Regions from separate parts of the Methylobacterium sp. 285MFTsu5.1 genome, predicted to be linked through region 2. Evidence: predicted binding sites of a transcription regulator. Region 2 holds the regulator's gene; each other region holds the start of a gene.
What was found. Region 2 encodes PhoB, which activates phosphate uptake and scavenging genes when phosphate is short. Its sites were predicted from a motif close to TGTCATNNANCTGTCAT; they were not measured.

Region 1: a site for PhoB is predicted at 2,491-2,507, ahead of ppk2 (polyphosphate kinase 2). Genes of this name have one in related genera too.
Region 3: a site for PhoB is predicted at 1,700-1,716, ahead of H288_RS0116965 (inorganic phosphate transporter). Genes of this name have one in related genera too.
Region 4: a site for PhoB is predicted at 2,876-2,892, ahead of H288_RS0111100 (UDP-2,3-diacylglucosamine diphosphatase). Genes of this name have one in related genera too.

The regions. Positions count from the first base shown of each region.
Region 1 is NZ_KB911270.1:512,226-516,483, forward strand. It holds gene H288_RS0102600 (helix-turn-helix domain-containing protein) at 1-320, shown strand, start outside; gene H288_RS0102605 (hypothetical protein) at 328-555, opposite strand; gene H288_RS0102615 (hypothetical protein) at 1,117-1,365, opposite strand; gene ppk2 (polyphosphate kinase 2) at 1,444-2,391, opposite strand; gene H288_RS0102625 (hypothetical protein) at 2,546-2,821, shown strand; gene H288_RS0102630 (hypothetical protein) at 2,879-3,739, shown strand; gene H288_RS0102635 (response regulator) at 3,755-4,135, opposite strand.
Region 2 is NZ_KB911282.1:60,092-64,349, reverse strand. It holds gene H288_RS0118900 (protein-disulfide reductase DsbD domain-containing protein) at 1-914, shown strand, start outside; gene phoB (phosphate regulon transcriptional regulator PhoB) at 1,094-1,789, opposite strand; gene phoU (phosphate signaling complex protein PhoU) at 1,912-2,631, opposite strand; gene pstB (phosphate ABC transporter ATP-binding protein PstB) at 2,741-3,556, opposite strand; gene pstA (phosphate ABC transporter permease PstA) at 3,579-4,258, opposite strand, start outside.
Region 3 is NZ_KB911280.1:14,845-19,102, forward strand. It holds gene H288_RS0116955 (DUF1045 domain-containing protein) at 1-395, opposite strand, end outside; gene H288_RS0116960 (ceramide glucosyltransferase) at 420-1,568, opposite strand; gene H288_RS0116965 (inorganic phosphate transporter) at 1,766-3,394, shown strand; gene H288_RS0116970 (hypothetical protein) at 3,484-3,735, opposite strand; gene H288_RS0116975 (MucR family transcriptional regulator) at 3,739-4,146, opposite strand.
Region 4 is NZ_KB911274.1:197,557-201,814, forward strand. It holds gene H288_RS0111090 (D-2-hydroxyacid dehydrogenase) at 167-1,111, opposite strand; gene H288_RS0111095 (aminotransferase class V-fold PLP-dependent enzyme) at 1,215-2,423, opposite strand; gene H288_RS0111100 (UDP-2,3-diacylglucosamine diphosphatase) at 2,943-3,758, shown strand; gene H288_RS0111105 (glycosyltransferase family 1 protein) at 3,769-4,258, shown strand, end outside.

The sequences.
Region 1 (4,258 bases), on a different contig from region 2:
ACATCGAGGCCCATCTCGGCGACCTGAACCTCGACCCCGCCCGGCTCGCGGCGGCCGTCGGCGTGTCGCTGCGCCACCTCCAGGCCCTGTTCCGCGAGCAGGACCGCAACATCGCCGACTGGATCTGGCGGCGGCGGCTGGAGACCGCCGCGCAGCGTCTCGCCGATCCCGGCTTCGCCCATCTGGCCGTCGGAGAGCTGGCCTACAGCTGCGGCTTCTGCACCCAGAGCCATTTCAGCCGCCGCTTCAAGGACAGCTACGGGATCTCGCCGAGCGAGTACCGGTGGCGCAACCGCGGCGCGGACCAGCTCGCCGGCTGACGTCCGGCTACTGCAGGACGGCGCCCGCGGTGTTCGCGCGGATCCATCCCGGAGCGAGGATGTCGCCGCCCTCGGTGATGATCCAGGGATTGGCATCCTCGGCGTCGATCGCCGCGACCGCGGCGGCGAGGGCGGCCCGCAGCGTCGGGAAACTGTGCGACACGGCCACCCGGGCCGGCGCGTAGCCCGGCCAGAGGGTCAGTTCGGCGGGTCGGTCGAGATCGGTCGGCAGCATTGGTCGTGCGGGGCTGGAGGGGCACGCCGCCTGGGCCGCGGGCGTGCGGGGAAGCGGACGGAGAGCTGGCGCGCTCAGGCGGCCTTCGGCTTCGGCCGGGGCACGCGCACCTCGACCATCTGGCCGGTCATCGGGTTGAGGATCAGCATGTCAGCACGTCTCCGGTGGACCTGCCCGTAGAACGCCCGCCGATCGCGCCCGGATCGGGGCGGTCGGCGCAATTGTGCGGTTTGGGTAAACCGATCGTTCACCGTGAAGGCGCGCCGTTCATCCGCGCCGTCTCCGCCTCAGATTACAACCGGGCGTCGTGTGGTCGGAGGCCGGCACACCTACCGTTTTAGGCGTAGGATCCGACGCGCGTCGTCGCGATGGCCGAGCCGCGGGCATACAAAAGCCCGCCACGGCAGGACCGGGCGGGCGGAGTGGCGGCATAGGGTCGGGAGGTTCGCCGTGGCGGCGACCTGCCATCCCGCCCATGACGGCCGCATGACAGCGGTATGCCAGCGCGATGGAAGCGGCATGCCAGCCCCACGAATATCGCGCGACAGGCGGCCGATCCGGTCAGACCCGCTCCGGCTCCGCCAGCAGGATGGCGGCGCGGATGGCGGCCCGGCGCAGCCCGGCATCGGCCCAGGGCTGATCGATCAGCGTCCGGGCGAAGGGATGCGAGGCCACCGCGGCCGCGGGATCGATGCGGAAGCCGTCCCCGAACGCCACCGAACCGGGCGTGGGATCGGCCAGATAGGCGTCGACGACGGCCGAGACGTCGTCATCGACGATATCCAGGGTCGTGAACAGGTCGAGAGTCATGGGGCGCTTCGCCATGGCGGCGCTATAGCCGCGCCACCGCGACAGGATCACGACTCCCGCGCCGTCTCCGCGCCGCGATCAGAACGCGGCCGGAACGAGCATCGCGGCGGGGACCGGGCCGCGCACGTAGTCCGCGTGCCGCAGGCGCTCGGGCAAGTGGACCGCCGGGTGCTCCACGCTGCCGTAGGGGATCTGGTCGAGCAGGTGGCTGATACAGTTCAGGCGGGCCCGTCGCTTGTCGACCGCCTCGACCACCCACCAGGGCGCCTCGGGGATATGGGTCCGCGCCAGCATGTCCTCCTTGGCCCGGGTGTAGTCCTCCCAGCGGCGCCGCGACTCGACGTCCATGGGCGACAGCTTCCACTGCTTGAGCGGATCGCGGATCCGCATCCGGAAGCGGAATTCCTGCTCGGCATCGGTGATCGAGAACCAGTATTTTACCAGGACGATGCCGGAGCGCACCAGCATGCGCTCGAATTCGGGGACCGACCGGAAGAACTCCTCGACCTCCGCCTCGGTGCAGAAGCCCATGACCCGCTCGACGCCGGCGCGGTTGTACCAGGAGCGGTCGAACAGCACGATCTCGCCGCCGGCGGGCAGATGGGAGACGTAGCGCTGGAAATACCATTGCGTCCGCTCGCGCTCGCTCGGGGCGGGCAAGGCGGCGACGCGGCAGACGCGGGGATTGAGGCGCTGGGTGATCCGCTTGATCACGCCGCCCTTGCCGGCCGAGTCGCGGCCCTCGAACAGCACGACCACGCGCAGTTTCCGGTCCTGCACCCAGTCCTGGAGCCGGACCAGCTCGTGCTGCAGCCGGAGCAGCGCGCGGAAATAGACCTTGCGGTCGAGATGATCGGGCGGCGCGCCGCCGAGCTCGGCCGCGAGCCGGTCGAGGCGATCCTCCTCGAGCCCGAGTTCCAGCTCCTCGTCGTAGCTGTCGGCGAGGTCACGCCGGATCGCCTCCAGGGTGGCATCCGCGTTGGCATTCAAGGTGGCATCCGGGGCAGAGCTGTCGTCGGGCCGCATCGCCGGTTCTCCTGCGCGTCGCGGGGCCGACCTAGAGCAGCGTTCCGTGACACGCCTGAGAAAGCGCCGCGCCCGCGGCGGCCGATCCCATGTCGCGCCCGTGATCGTTCCGTCATACGGTTCCGCCACCGATCGGGGCGACCGGAGATGCGTCATGGCTGGAGAAGCGAAGAGGGCCGGGCCGAAGCGCCGGCGGGACGACCCCGATCCGGCGCGCGCCGAGGGCGAGAAGGTCGGCGCGCGCATCGATGCCGCCTTCGAGAAGCTCGCCGGGAAGCTGCGCGCCCGCGCCGACAGGGCCCGCGCCAAGCTCGACGCGGCGACGAAGGCCGAGAAGCGGGCGGTGCTGCTGCGCCGCTACGAACTCTACGCGGACGCGGCGGCCTATCTCGAGGAGCGGCTCGTCGATCGCGGGGGGCGATCCGCGTGATCTCCATCGACCCGGCCGGGCGCGGCGCCGCCCGACGCAGCTGACGGCGAGGATCCCATGTTCGACGCGACCAAGATGCTCGCCGACGCCCTCGGCGAGCACCTGGCCCTGACCTACCAGCGGACCTTCGGCAGCCGGGAGCCGCGCTACGCCGAGATCATCGAGGCCGCGGCGCGCCTGACGATCGAGCGGATCGTCGGGAGCGACGCCCTCTACCATGACGGCGACCACACGGCCCTCGTCACCCTGGTCGCCCAGGACATCCTCCGCGGCCGCTTCCTGCAGCAGGGCATCACGCCCGAGGACTGGCTGCACATGATCCTGGCCGCCCTCTACCACGACATCGGCTACGTGCGCGGCGTCTGCGCCGGAGACCGGCTGCAGGCCTTCGTCATCGACGCGCAGGGCACGACCGTCAGCCTGCCCCGGGGCGCCTCTGACGCGGCGCTGGCACCCTACCACGTGGAGCGCTCGAAGCTGGCCGTGCAGGAGCGCTTCGGCACGCACGATCTCGTCGACGCGTCCCGGGTCATCCGGGCGATTGAGCTGACCCGCTTCCCGGTCCCCGAGGACGATTCCCATCGCGAGACCGGGACCGAGGCCGGCCTGCTGCGGGCGGCCGACCTGATCGGTCAGCTCGGCGACCCGCTCTACCCGCGCAAATTGAACGCCCTGTTCCACGAATTCGCCGAGATCGGCGTCAACGCGGAACTCGGCTACGACAGCCCGGCCGACCTCGCGGAGCGCTACCCGTCGTTCTTCTGGGGCAAGATCGAGCCCGTGATCGGGGACGCGATCCGGTTCCTCGACCTCACGGTCGAGGGGCGGGGCTGGGTCGCGAACCTCTACGCCCACGTCTTCGCCATCGAGCACGACCGCCGGCGCATGGGCCCGCATCCCGGGCCGGGCCCTCTCTGAGGCGGCGCGGCGGCCTCAGGCGGCCGCGACGAGTCGGGTCACGGCCCGGACCAGCTCCGCCGCCACGAAGGGCTTCTCCAGGATGGGCCGGCTCGCCTCGGCCGGGGCGCCGGTGACCCGCACGTCGCCGGTGGCGAACAGGTACGGCACGCCGAGGACGCCGAGACGCTCGGCGACCGGATAGACGCTGTTCCCGTCGCCCAGATTCACGTCGAGCACCGCGGCGTCGGGCGTCTGCTCGGCGATCAGGTCCAGGGCGAGATCCGCGCGTGGGACCGGGCCGATCACCTCGGCCCCGGCGCTGTGCAACCAGCGCTTGACCTCGCTGGCGATGAGATACTCGTCCTCGACGACGAGGACGCGGCACCCGGACAGGGGCGGAACAGCCTCGGGCACGATCCCCTCCCATCGGCGCGCGACGATCCGAGAATAACCGCGCGACACGACCGGAGGTTCGCGCCGTTCGCATGATCCGCCACGCACCCCGACGGCGCGGGACCGCGCCGGCCCGCGCGGCGG
Region 2 (4,258 bases):
GGCTCGCCGGCCTCGGCGACGGCCTCACCCGGCGCGGCGGCCTGAGCGGCTCGTTCTTCACCGGCGTGCTCGCGACCCTGGTGGCGACGCCCTGCACGGCGCCGTTCATGGGCTCGGCGGTGGGCTTCGCGCTGACCCAGAGCGCCGGCGTGGCGCTCGCCGTCTTCGCGAGCCTCGGCCTCGGCCTCGCCCTGCCCTTCCTGCTCCTGACCCTCTGGCCGCCGGCCCTGCGGGCGCTGCCGCGGCCGGGCGCCTGGATGGAGACCCTCAAGCAGGTGCTGGCCTTCCCGGTCTACGCCACCGTGGCGTGGCTGATCTGGGTGCTGGCGCAGCAGGTCGACCCGCGCGGGCTGCTGGCGGCGCTGATCGGCCTCGTCCTCGTGGGCTTCGCCGCCTGGGCCTGGGAGCACGGCCGCGCCGCCCCGCCGCGGGCCGGCCGGGTCGCGCAGGCCGCCGCCGCGCTGGCGCTGATCGCCGTCGGGGCCCTCGCCGTCACCCTGCCCCGGGACCGCGCCGCGCCGGCCGCGCAGGCCGCCGCCGACGGGATCGAGCCGTTCACGCAGGCGCGCCTCGACGCCCTGGTCGACGCGCACCGCCCCGTCTTCGTGGACATGACCGCCGCGTGGTGCATCACCTGCGCGGTCAACGAGGCGACCTCGCTCAACACCAAGGCCGTGCGGGCCGCGATGGCCGAGCGCGGCGTGACCTACATGAAGGGCGACTGGACCAACCAGAACCCCGAGATTACCCGCCTCCTGGAGAAGCACGGGCGCAGCGGCGTCCCGCTCTACCTGCTCTATACCGGGACGGGAGAGCCCCAGGTGCTGCCGCAGATCCTCACCGAGGGGACGGTCCTGGCGGCGCTGGAGGCGGTGCCGGCCGCCTCGGGCCGGAGCGCGGCGCTGGCGCGCTGAATCCCTGGAGACCGGGACGCGCGGATCTTCGCGGGCCCGTCCCACCGTCTTTGCGAGCGGAGCGAAGCAACCCAGCAGCGCCGCGCGCATCGGCGTCCCGCCGCCCTGGGTCGCTTCGCTGCGCTCGCGATGACGGTGCGCCGGAGCGAAGTCCTATCCGGACGGCCAGTGAGGCCGCCTCAGGCCTCCAGCGAGAAGGTCTCGTCGAAGGCGTAGCCCGAGCCCCGGACCGTACGGATCGGGTCGGTCTGGCGCGGGCCGTTCAGCGCCTTGCGCAGCCGCCCGACATGGACGTCGACGGTACGCTCGTCGATGTAGACGTCGTGGCCCCACACCCCGTCGAGGAGCTGCTCGCGGGAGAAGACCCGGCCCGGCGCCAGCATCAGGAATTCCAGGAGCCGGAACTCCGTGGGGCCCAGATGCAGCTCCTCGCCGCCGCGGCGGACGCGGTGGCCGATGCGGTCGAGTTCCAGGTCGCCGGCCGCTAGCCGGTCCGAGACGTGGGCGGGCTTGGCCCGGCGCAGGAGCGCGCGGATCCGGGCGAGCAGCTCCGGGACCGAGAACGGCTTGACGATGTAGTCGTCGGCGCCCGTGCCGAGACCGCGGACGCGGTCGCCCTCCTCGCCCCGGGCGGTGAGCATAATCACCGGCAGGCGCTCGGTCTCCCGGCGCGCCCGGATCCGGCGGCACAGCTCGATCCCCGAGAGGCCGGGCAGCATCCAGTCGAGCAGGACGAGGTCCGGGATCCGCTCCGCCAGGAGCAGCTCGGCGTCGTCGCCGCGCGCCGCCGAATCCACCAGGAAGCCCTCGGCCTCCAGGTTGTAGCGGAGCAGCGTGCTCAGGGCCTCCTCGTCCTCGACGATCAGGACTTGCATGCTCACGTTCGAAGACTCGTTCTGCGGGCGGTCCCCGGATGGTGCAGGAGGCGCCGCCCCGCCTCAACCCGCACGGAGAGTGACCCCGGCCGCGCCCACAGGAAGGCGCCGGGGTCGGCGCCTCACGGCGCCTGCACGCCGTCCACGGTCGCGTAGTTCGACGCGTCGTTCTTCGGCCGGTCACCCGCCAGCGTCTCGCCCGTGGCGAGGTAGTGGATCGTCTCGGCGATGTTGGTGGTGTGGTCGCCGATGCGCTCGACGTTCTTCGCGCAGAACAGGAGATGCGTGCAGAACGAGATGTTGCGCGGATCCTCCATCATGTAGGTCAGGAGCTCGCGGAACAGGGAATTGTACAGGGCGTCGATCTCGCCGTCGCGCTCCCAGACGTCGTGGGCCGCCTGGACGTCGCGGCTCCCGTAGGCGTCGAGCACGTCCTTGAGCTGACCCTCGGCGAGGTCGCTCATGTGGCGCACGCCGAGCACGATCTTCTGGGCCGGCGCCTGGTCGGAGATCGCCACCACGCGCTTGGCGACGTTCTTGGCGAGGTCGCCGATCCGCTCCAGATCGCCGGAGACGCGGATCGCCGAGATGGTCTCGCGCAGGTCGATCGCCAGGGGCTGGCGCCGGGCGATCAGCAGCACGGCGCGCTCCTCGATGTCCCGCTGCAGCGCGTCGAGGCGCTTGTCGGCGAGGATCACCGCCTGGGCGAGCGTGTCGTCCCGGCGCACGAGGGCGTCGGTCGCCTCCGCGGTCATCTTCTCGGCGACGCCGCCCATCTCCGAGATCGAGCGACGCAGGTTCTCCAGGTCGGTGTCGTAGGAGGTGACGATATGGCCGGGCATGGCGGATCCTTCGATGGGGTCCCGGGGACGGCCCTCCGGGAGGCTTGCGGGACCCGCCGGCGCGCCGGAGACGCGAGCGGCGGTCCCGGGACCGGAGCGGCCCGGCAGACTAGCCGAAGCGGCCGGTGATGTAGTCCTGCGTGCGGCGTTCCGTCGGGTTCATGAACATCCGGTTGGTCGGACCGAACTCGACGAGCTGCCCCAGATACATGAAGGCGGTGAACTGCGAGATGCGCGCCGCCTGCTGCATGTTGTGGGTGACGATCACGATGGTGAACTCGTCGCGCAGCTGCTCGATCAGCTCCTCGATGCGGCCGGTGGAGATCGGGTCGAGCGCCGAGGTCGGCTCGTCGAACAGGATCACCTCCGGCTTCTGCGCCACCGTCCGGGCGATGCACAGGCGCTGCTGCTGGCCGCCCGACAGGCCGGTCCCGGGCTGCCGGAGCTTGTCCTTCACCTCGTCCCAGAGGGCGGCCTTGCGCAGGGATTCCTCGATCCGGCCGTCGAGCTCGGATTTCGGCAGCTTCTCGTAGAGGCGCAGGCCGAAGGCCACGTTGTCGTAGATCGACATCGGGAACGGCGTCGGCTTCTGGAACACCATGCCGATGCGCGAGCGCAGCTCGTTCAGGTCGACGGAGGGGCTGAGGATGTTCTCGCCGTCGAGCAGGATCTCGCCCTCCGCGCGCTGCTCCGGGTAGAGGCTGTAGATCCGGTTGAAGCAGCGCAGCAGGGTGGACTTGCCGCAGCCGGAGGGGCCGATCAGCGCCGTCACCTGCCGGTCGTGGAAGTTGAGGTTGACGTCCTTCAGCCCGTGGAAGCTGCCGTAGTAGAAGTTCAGGTCCTTGACGGCGATCCGCACGGGGCCGCCCTCTTCGGCGCGGTTGCGGTTCAGCTCGACCGTGGGGATCGCGGAGGCGGCGTTCATCGTCGTGTCCTCGAAAGGGGGCTCAGCGCGAGGCCTGCGGCTTGATCACGAGGCGCGCGATGATCGACAGCGCCAGGATGGTGGTGGTGATCAGGAGCGCGCCCGCCCAGGCCAGGCCCTGCCAGTTCGGGTAGGGCGAGAGGGCGAACTGGTAGATCATCACCGGCAGGTTCGCGACGCCGCCCATCAGGTTGGCCGAGAACCAGGAATTGTTGTTGAGCGCGGTGAACAGCAGCGGCGCGGTCTCGCCGGCGATGCGGGCGAGAGCCAGGATGATGCCGGTGACGATTCCGGCCGAGGCCGCCCGCCAGGTCACGCTCATGATCACCGTCGAGGGCGGCGCGCCGAGCGCCGCGCCGGCCTCCCGCAGGGTGCCGGGCACGAGGCGCAGCATGTCCTCGGTGGTGCGCACGATCACCGGCACGGCGATGATCGCCAGCGCCACGCCGCCGGCCCAGCCCGAGTAGGTGCCCATCGGCCGCACCATCAGCGTGTAGACGAACAGGCCGATCAGGATCGACGGCGCCGAGAGCAGGACGTCGTTGAGGAAGCGGATCAGGGCGGCCAGCTTCGAGCCGCGCCCGTACTCGGCCAGGAAGGTCCCGGCCATGACGCCGACCGGCGTCGCGATCAGGATGCCGATCCCGGTCAGAACGAGGCTGCCCAGGATGGCGTTGGCGATGCCGCCGCCCTCCGAGCCCG
Region 3 (4,258 bases), on a different contig from region 2:
AGCGGCGCCCGGAACGGGTCGAGGGCGGCGACGCACTCGGCGGCGAGGAGCCCGAGTTCCGGCGGGGGTGTCTCCGGCACCAGGGCGAGGAACGGCCCGAGGGCGGCGACCCGGAGCGGCCCCACCGCCACTGGCGGGTGCGCGGCCGCGAGGGCGCGGGCGGCGGCCACGAGGTCGGCCTCCCCGGTGCCGGGGGCGAGGCGCAGCGGCGCCTTGAGGGTGGCGTGGAACCCGTAGACCCGCGCGCCCGCCGTGACCGCAGCGAGATCACCGAGCCCCTCCGGGTGCGGCACCGGCAGCCCGGCGACGTTGTCGGTGCCGAGGATCGCCCGGCCGAAGGCTTCGAGGCGCGAATCCGGGGCGGGCAGCCAGTAGAGGGCGTAGCGGCGCGACACGTAGGGTCTCCGATCGCCGGGCGGTCAGGCCGTCGGCGCGTAGGTGCGCGCGTCGGCGGCCCGCCGGGGGCGCACGTCCATGGCATTGCCCCGCCACACGATGGCGCTCCGCATCCAGGCGCCGACCCAGATCGCCGGGATCAGGGCGTCGCGCGCCAGGAAGGCCGCCAGCGTGCGGGGCGAGCGGTGCCAGCCCGCGCGGGCCGCGAGCCGGTGCTCGGCGGCATAGCACAGGGCGGCGAGGCCGGCAGCGCCCGCGAGGCCCGCGAGGCTTCCGGCCCAGAGGGCGACGAGGAGCGCCGGCAGCAGGACGCCGCTGCCGATCTCGGGGGCGAAGAACAGCGGGAAGGTCACGCGGCGCAGGCGCGCCCAGCGCAGCTGCCGCGACCAGACCTCCCGGAAGCCGCGCGGGCCGAGCGGCTGCTCGAACGGGCTCGCCACGAGGTGGACCCGCTTGCCGGCGGCACGCACGAGCTTGGTGGCGGCCGCGTCCTCGGCGATCTCGGCCGCGAGCGCCTGGAGGCCGCCCTGCGCCTCCAGGAAGGGCTTGTGCCAGAGCATGCTCTTGCCCTGCGCGAAGCCCAGCCCGAAGGCCTCGGCGGCGTATTGCCAGCGCGCCTGCAGGGTGTTCAGGAAGGCGCACTCCACCTCCGCCATGAAGCTGCCCGGGCGGGCGCCGGCCGGGGTGGAGCAGACGAGCCCGGTATCGGCGCGCCACGCCGCCTGCAGCCGCTGGAGGTAGTCCGGCGGCATGGCGACGTTGGAATCGGCGAGCACCACCCAGTCGTGGGCGGCGGCGCGCCAGCCGCGCAGGCAGTTGTTGAGCTTCGGGTTCGCGCTGACGCGCTCGTCGCCGAGGATCAGGCGGGCGGGCACGTGCGGGTGGGCCTCGATCAGGCGCTCCACCATCGGGACGATCGGGTCGGCCGGGTCGGCCACGCAGAAGATCAGCTCGTAGGACGGGTAGTCGAGACGGACGCTGCGGAGGAGCATCTCCTCGCTGTAGGCCTCGACCCCGCGCAGGGGGCGGACCAGGGAGACGGGCGCGCCGTCCGGGAACCGCGACGGGCCGTGGTCCCGGCCGAGGCGCCGGGCCGCGACGGCGATGCTGCCGATCTGGACGACGGCCAGGAGCGCGCCGAGGGACAGGGCCGGCACCGTGGCGTCAATCATGCGGATCCCTCGTGCGATCGGGCGAGCGGTCCGGTCCGCTAGCGGCCGGACCGCGTCAGGCGTGTGACAGCGCCGCCCGACGCTCTCGGACACGCTCTCGGACACGCTCGCCGACGCGCGGCGTCGCGGGCCGTCACCCAACCGTCACCGCGCGGTTTTAATCCCCGCTCACCACGAAAGATTCCGCGCGAGGGTTCATGTCCGATACCGCCGTGATGCCGTCGGGGGCGGCGGGAGGCCGGAAGGCGGGCGGCCCGCGCCTCGACCACGGGATGCATCTCGGCGGGGTGGTGGCGTTCCTGCTCGTCCTCGTGGCGGGCCTGGGCTACGCGGTGCTGAGCCTCATCGCGGACATGAACGCGGTCGGGGAAGCGCCCCTGGCCTACGGCGCCTTCGCGCTGCTCGGCCTCGCCCTGCTGATCGCCCTCGCCTTCGAGTTCGTGAACGGCTTCCACGACACCGCCAACGCGGTCGCCACGGTGATCTACACGCACTCGATGCCGCCGCTCGTCGCGGTGATCTGGTCGGGCGTGTTCAACTTCCTCGGCGTGATGCTGTCCTCGGGCGCCGTGGCCTACGCGATCGTCACGCTGCTGCCGGTCGAGCTGATCCTCAACGTCGGCTCGCACGCGGGCTACGCGATGATCTTCGCGCTGCTGCTGGCGGCCATCATCTGGAACCTCGGGACCTGGGCGTTCGGGCTGCCGAACTCGTCGTCCCACGCGCTGATCGGCTCGGTGCTCGGCGTCGGCCTCGCCAACCAGCTGATGAACGGCGGCGACGGCACCGCGGGCGTCGACTGGACCCAGGCGCTCAACGTGTTCAAGGCGCTGCTGTTCTCGCCGGTCTGCGGCTTCGTGCTCGCGGCGCTGCTGCTGCTCGCCCTGAAGGTCACGGTCCGCCGCAGGGACCTCTACGAGGCGCCCGCGGGCGAGGCGCCGCCGCCCCCGTGGATCCGCGGCCTGCTGATCCTCACCTGCACGCTGGTCTCGTTCTTCCACGGCGGCAATGACGGGCAGAAGGGCATGGGCCTGATCATGCTGATCCTGATCGGCGCCGCCCCCACCGCCTACGCGCTCAACCGCACCATGGCGGACGACACGACGCCCGCCTTCGTGCAGGCCTCGACGGCGGCGAGCGCGGTGTTCTCCGCCCGCGCCCCCGGCGCCGCGGTGCCGGACGCCGCGGCCGCGCGCCGGACCGTGACGGAGGCGCTCAAGACCAAGGCGCTGAACACGCCGCCCGTCTACGCGGCGCTGGCGGCGCTCTCGAACGACATCGCCGCCAGCGTGAAGAATTACGGCGCGATCCGCACGGTGCCGGCCGCCCAGACCCAGAACCTGCGCAGCGACATGTACCTCGCCGCCGACGCGGTGCGCGTCCTGCCGGGCGCCGGGGCGGACTTCTCGGAAGCCGACAAGGCCGACCTGAAGCGCTACGCGGGCCTGCTCAACGACGGCACGCGCTACATCCCGGGCTGGGTCAAGGTCTGCGTCGCCCTGGCGCTGGGTCTCGGCACCATGGTCGGATGGAAGCGCATCGTCGTCACGGTGGGCGAGAAGATCGGCAAGACCCACCTGACCTACGCGCAGGGCGCGTCGGCCGAGATCGTCGCCGCCGGCACGATCGGGCTGGCCGAGCTCTACGGCCTGCCGGTCTCGACCACCCACATCCTGTCGTCGGGCGTCGCCGGCACGATGGCGGCCAACGGCTCGGGCCTCCAGATGTCCACGGTGCGCAACATGGCGCTCGCCTGGATCCTGACCCTGCCGGCGGCGATCACCCTCGCGGCCGCTCTCTTCTACCTCCTGCGCCACGTGTTCTGACGCGGGTCCGGCCGGACGGGCCGGAGACCGCGCTCCGCCCCCCGACGAAGTGACCCGGTCTCCGGCCTCCCGCAGCGCGCCACGGCGCTTCAGGAACTCGCCATCGCCCGCACGAAGGCCAGGCAGGTCCGGCGCGCCGCCGGACTGTCGATCGCCACGAAGGCCGAGACGAGGTCGGCCGCCTGGGTCATGGCCGCGTCGGGCCGGTCGGCATCCGGGTAGAAGCTCGCCACCGGCACGTCGAGGATGCCGGCGATGCGGCTCAGGGCGTCGCTCGTGCGCGCCGCCCCCGGTACCGGCGCGCGGTCCCGGGCCGGATCCGCGGAAGCGTCGGGCGCCATCGCTCAGGCCGCCTTGTGGCCGAGCTGGATCGCCCGGGCGATCTCCGAGCGCCGCGCGGCGTAGCCCGGGGCCACCATCGGGTAGTCGGCCGGCAGGCCGTACTTCGCCCGGTACCGCTCGGGGGTGAGGCCGTGCGCGGTGAGGTGGCGCTTCAGAGTCTGGTAGGACCGGCCGTCGATGAAGCTGATCAGGCCGTCCTGCTGGATCGAGGCATCGACCTGCGACTGGCTCAGCCCGACCCCGCCGAACTCCGACGGCGCGCAGCGGAGCACCGCGATCGCCGTGTGCACTTGGTCGATCAGCGCCGGCAGTGCCGTGACCTCGATCGCGTTGCGCGAGACGTAGGCCGCGACGATCGCGCCGACCTTCTCCAGCATGAAGGTTGAACGGTGGTCGGTGAGGTGGTCCATCTGAGACATCGCTGTTGGAGGGCGTCCCGATCCTCGTGCCCCGTCTCCGGTGGGCCCGCTCGCGCGGGCTTTGCGGGACGAAACCGAGACGACGGGCCAGCCGAGGGATTTC
Region 4 (4,258 bases), on a different contig from region 2:
ATGTTGGTTGGGTCGGTGCGTGGACGCAGCCCCTCTCCTCCCCCTTGCGGGGAGGAGCCGGAGGTGGGGGTGGTGGAGAATTGAGCGGAGCAGTGCCTCCTGCACCACCCCCACCCCTGGCCACTCCCCGCAGGGGGGAGGGGAACGCCCGTTGCTGATTTTGAGCTTAGGCTTCCACCACGTTCTGCGGCTTGCCCGCCACGAAAGCCTCGACGTTGTCGACGAGCTGGTCGGCCAGGATCTGCATCGCCTCCTTGCTCGCCCAAGCGACGTGCGGCGTGACGATCAGGTTCGGCAGGTCGGCGTCGCACAGGATGTTGCCGTCCTTGGGCGGCTCCTGCGCCACCACGTCGAACCCGGCGCCCGCGATGGTGCCGTCCTTGAGCGCCTCGAGAAGGGCCGCCTCGTCCACGAGGCCGCCGCGGGCCGTGTTGATGAGGATGGCGCTCTTCTTCATCTTCTTGAGCTCGGCGGCGCCGATCATCCCCTTGGTGTCGGGGGTCAGCGGCACGTGCAGCGTGATCACGTCGGACTGCGTCAGGATCGTCTCGAAATCGACCAGCCCGTCCTGCGGGAACACGTCGTAGGCGATGACCTTCATGCCCAGCGCCTCGGCGCGCTTGGCGATCGACTTGCCCAGCGCCCCGTAGCCGACGATGCCGAGCGTCGAGCCGGCGATGTCGTAGATCGGATAGTCGAAATAGCAGAACTGCTTGGACTTCGCCCAGTCGCCGCGCCGCACCGAGTTGGCGTAGGGCACGATCGCCCGGCGCAGGGCGAACATCAGCCCGACCACGTGCTCCGGCACGGTGTTGAACGCGTAGTTGCGGATGTTGACGACCGTGACCCCCTGGGCCTTGGCCTGGGCCTTGTCGACCACGTCGGTGCCGGTGGCGGCGACCGCGATCAGCTTCAGGTCGGGGAGCTGCTTCAGCGTCTCGGCCCGCATCGGGACCTTGTTGATCAGCGCGATCTCCGCGCCCTGGAGGCGGGAGACGATCTCCTCCGGCGTCCAGGTCGACTCGTGCTCGACGTATTCGTGGGGGAAATTGAACGGTCGGACCCTGGCATCGAGGGATTCACGATCCAGGAACACGATCTTCTTGGTCATAGGACCCCTCTCGTACGACGGGCGGTTTCCTCGATAGTCTTGTTCTTACTTGCGCGTCGGGGCGGGCCCGGCAACCCGGTCCCGCCCCGATCGCGTGCGCAGATCACGCCTTATGCAGCGGATTCTCGCGCAGGTAGCTGGAGGCCGCGGCGACGCCCGAGCCCGGCGTGACCTTGATGCCGCAATCGATCATGGCCATCTCGGCGCCCGCGATGGCACCCAGCAGCGACAGCTCGTTCAGGTCGCCCAGGTGACCGATGCGGAACACCTTGCCGGCGACTTTGGACAGGCCGGCGCCCAGCGAGAGGTTGTAGCGCTCGTAGGCGTGGGTGATCACCTTGGCGGCGTCGGCGCCCTCCGGCACCACGATCGCCGTGACCGTGTCGGAGTTCCACTTGGGCTCCTTGGCGCAGGGCTTGAGGCCCCAGGCCGCGACCGCCTGGCGGGTCGCCTCGGCGAGGACGTGGTGGCGGTGGTAGACGTTCTCCAGCCCCTCTTCCTTCACGACCGCCAGGGCCTCGCGCAGGCCGTAGAGCAGCGGCAGGACGGGGGTGTAGGGGAAGTAGCCGGTGGCGTTGGCGGCCAGCTGGTCCTTCCAGGCGAAGTAGGCGTGGCCGAGCCGGTCGTTGCGGCCGGTGCCGCTCTCGGCGATCTTGAGCGCCTTCGGGCTGATGCAGATCAGGCCGAGGCCGGCCGGCAGCATGAAGCCCTTCTGCGAGCCCGCGATGGCGCAGTCGACCTTCCACGCGTCCATCTCGAACGGCAGAGAGCCGATCGACGAGATGCCGTCCACGAACAGCAGAGCCGGGTGCCCGGCGGCGTCGATCGCCTTCCGCACAGCGCCGATGTCGCTGGTGACGCCGGTGGCGGTCTCGTTGTGGACGACCATGACGGCCTTGATCTTATGGTCCTTGTCGGCGCGCAGGGCCTCCTCGATCTTCTGCGGATCGGCGCCGGTGCCCCACTCCTCCTCCTGGACGACCACGTCGAGGCCGAGGCGCTGGGCCATGTCGACCCAGAGGTGGCTGAACTGGCCGTAGCGCGAGGTCAGCACCGTGTCGCCGCGGCAGAGGGTGTTGGACAGGGCCGATTCCCAGATGCCGGTGCCCGAGGACGGGAACAGGATGACCGTCCCGGCGGTCGAGCCGAACACCATCTTGGAGTCCTGCAGGAGCGGCTTCACCAGCTCGGGGAAGCTCGGCGAGCGGTGATCCTCCGACGGCACGTGCATGGCGCGCAGGACGCGCTCCGGGATGTTGGTGGGGCCCGGGATGAAGAGGTGGTTGCGACCGGGGCGCCGGGTTGCGGCCATGATGTTTCCTCCGAAAAGTCCATTGCGCGCGGGCGTGAACCCGCACCGGGTTGTCCAAGCGTCCTCAGGGAGTCGGTCCGGCGCCGTCGAGAGCGGCTCGCGCCGCACCCCCTCGAACGCCATCCTCTGCCGTGATCGGGGGGTCTCCGCGGAGCGGCAGGCGGCCTCACGCCGCTCGCGTCGCGGCGCGCCCCCGCGCGCCGGTCGCCTCCGAATTGCCGTCCCGTCCAACGGCTCCAGGGCCGTCCTCGCCGCCTTCCTGTCAAGGTCCGGCCGTGCTCGTGCCGAGCGGCCGGTTCTTGGTATTATGAGGCGGTGAAGCTCGAAAGGAAAACCGGAAAAACTTCCGGAACTTGCCAAAAAAATTTTTTGTGCGACGCAACGAAGCTACGCTCCGGTTGAGAGGCTTCGCGGCACCGCACACCGAAGTCTTTCCGCCCCGTCGGAACCCGCGTCATCAAACTGAGATCGGATCGCGCTCTGGATCCCGGCACCGTTCAGCCGCCGGGAGAGGGTGCCGTGGCCGAGGTTGAGGAGATGCCGGTCCGCGTGCGGACGCTGTTCCTGTCCGACCTGCATCTCGGCACGCGCGGCTGCCAGGCCGGCCTGCTGCTGTCGTTCCTGAAGGACTACGACGCCGACACGATCTACCTCGTCGGCGACATCGTGGACGGCTGGCAGCTGCGCTCGGGCTGGTACTGGCCGCAGGAGCACAACGACGTGGTGCAGAAGCTCCTGCGCAAGGTCCGCAAGGGCGCGCGGATCGTCTACCTGCCTGGCAACCACGACGAGTTCCTGCGCGACTACGTGGGCACGAGCTTCGGCGGCATCGAACTCGCCGAGACCGCGATCCACGAGGCGGCAGACGGCAAGCGCTACCTCGTCATCCACGGCGACCAGTTCGACATGGTCGTGCGCCACTCGCCGTGGCTCGCCCATCTGGGCGACGGCGCCTACACGCTGGCGCTCTCCCTCAACACGCTGATCAACAAGGTGCGGCGGCGGCTCGGCCTGTCCTACTGGTCGCTGTCGGCCTGGGCGAAGCTGCGCGTGAAGAACGCGGTGAGCTTCATCGGCCGCTTCGAGACGATCCTGGCCGAGGAGGCCCGCCGCCAGGGCGCCGACGGGGTGATCTGCGGCCACATCCACCACGCCGCGGACCGGCCGATCGGCGACCTGCGCTACCTCAACACCGGCGACTGGGTGGAATCCTGCACCGGGCTCGTGGAGCACTACGACGGCCGCATCGAGGTGTTGCACTACCCGAGCCTCCTGCGGGCGCGGGAGGCCGAGGTCGTGCCGCAGCCCCTGCCGGGCCGGCGCGCGGTGGCGTGAGGGCGCCGCCGTGAAGCTCCTGATCGCCAGCGACGCGTGGCACCCCCAGGTGAACGGCGTCGTGCGCTCCCTCGAGCAGATGGTCCGGCGCGCGCCCGAGCACGGCTTCGCCACGACGCTGCTGTCCGTCGCGGATTTCCGCTCGCTGCCGCTGCCGGGCTACCCGGAGATCCGCCTCGCCTATGCCGGGCGCGAGCGGGTGGCGGCGCGCTGGCGGGCCGAGCGGCCGAGCCACGTGCACATCGCCACGGAGGGGCCGGTCGGCCTCGCGGCGCGCCGGCACTGCCTCGCGCACGACCTGCCCTTCACGACGAGCTACCACACGCGCTTCCCGGAATACCTCGCCGCCCGCGCCCCGGTGCCGGAGGCGTGGTCCTACGCGTACCTGCGCCGGTTCCACGGCGCCGCCCGCGGGACGATGGTCAGCACCGCCTCGCTCCAGGGCGAGCTCGCGGCGCGGGGTTTCGGCCGGCTGATGCGCTGGACCCGGGGCGTGGACA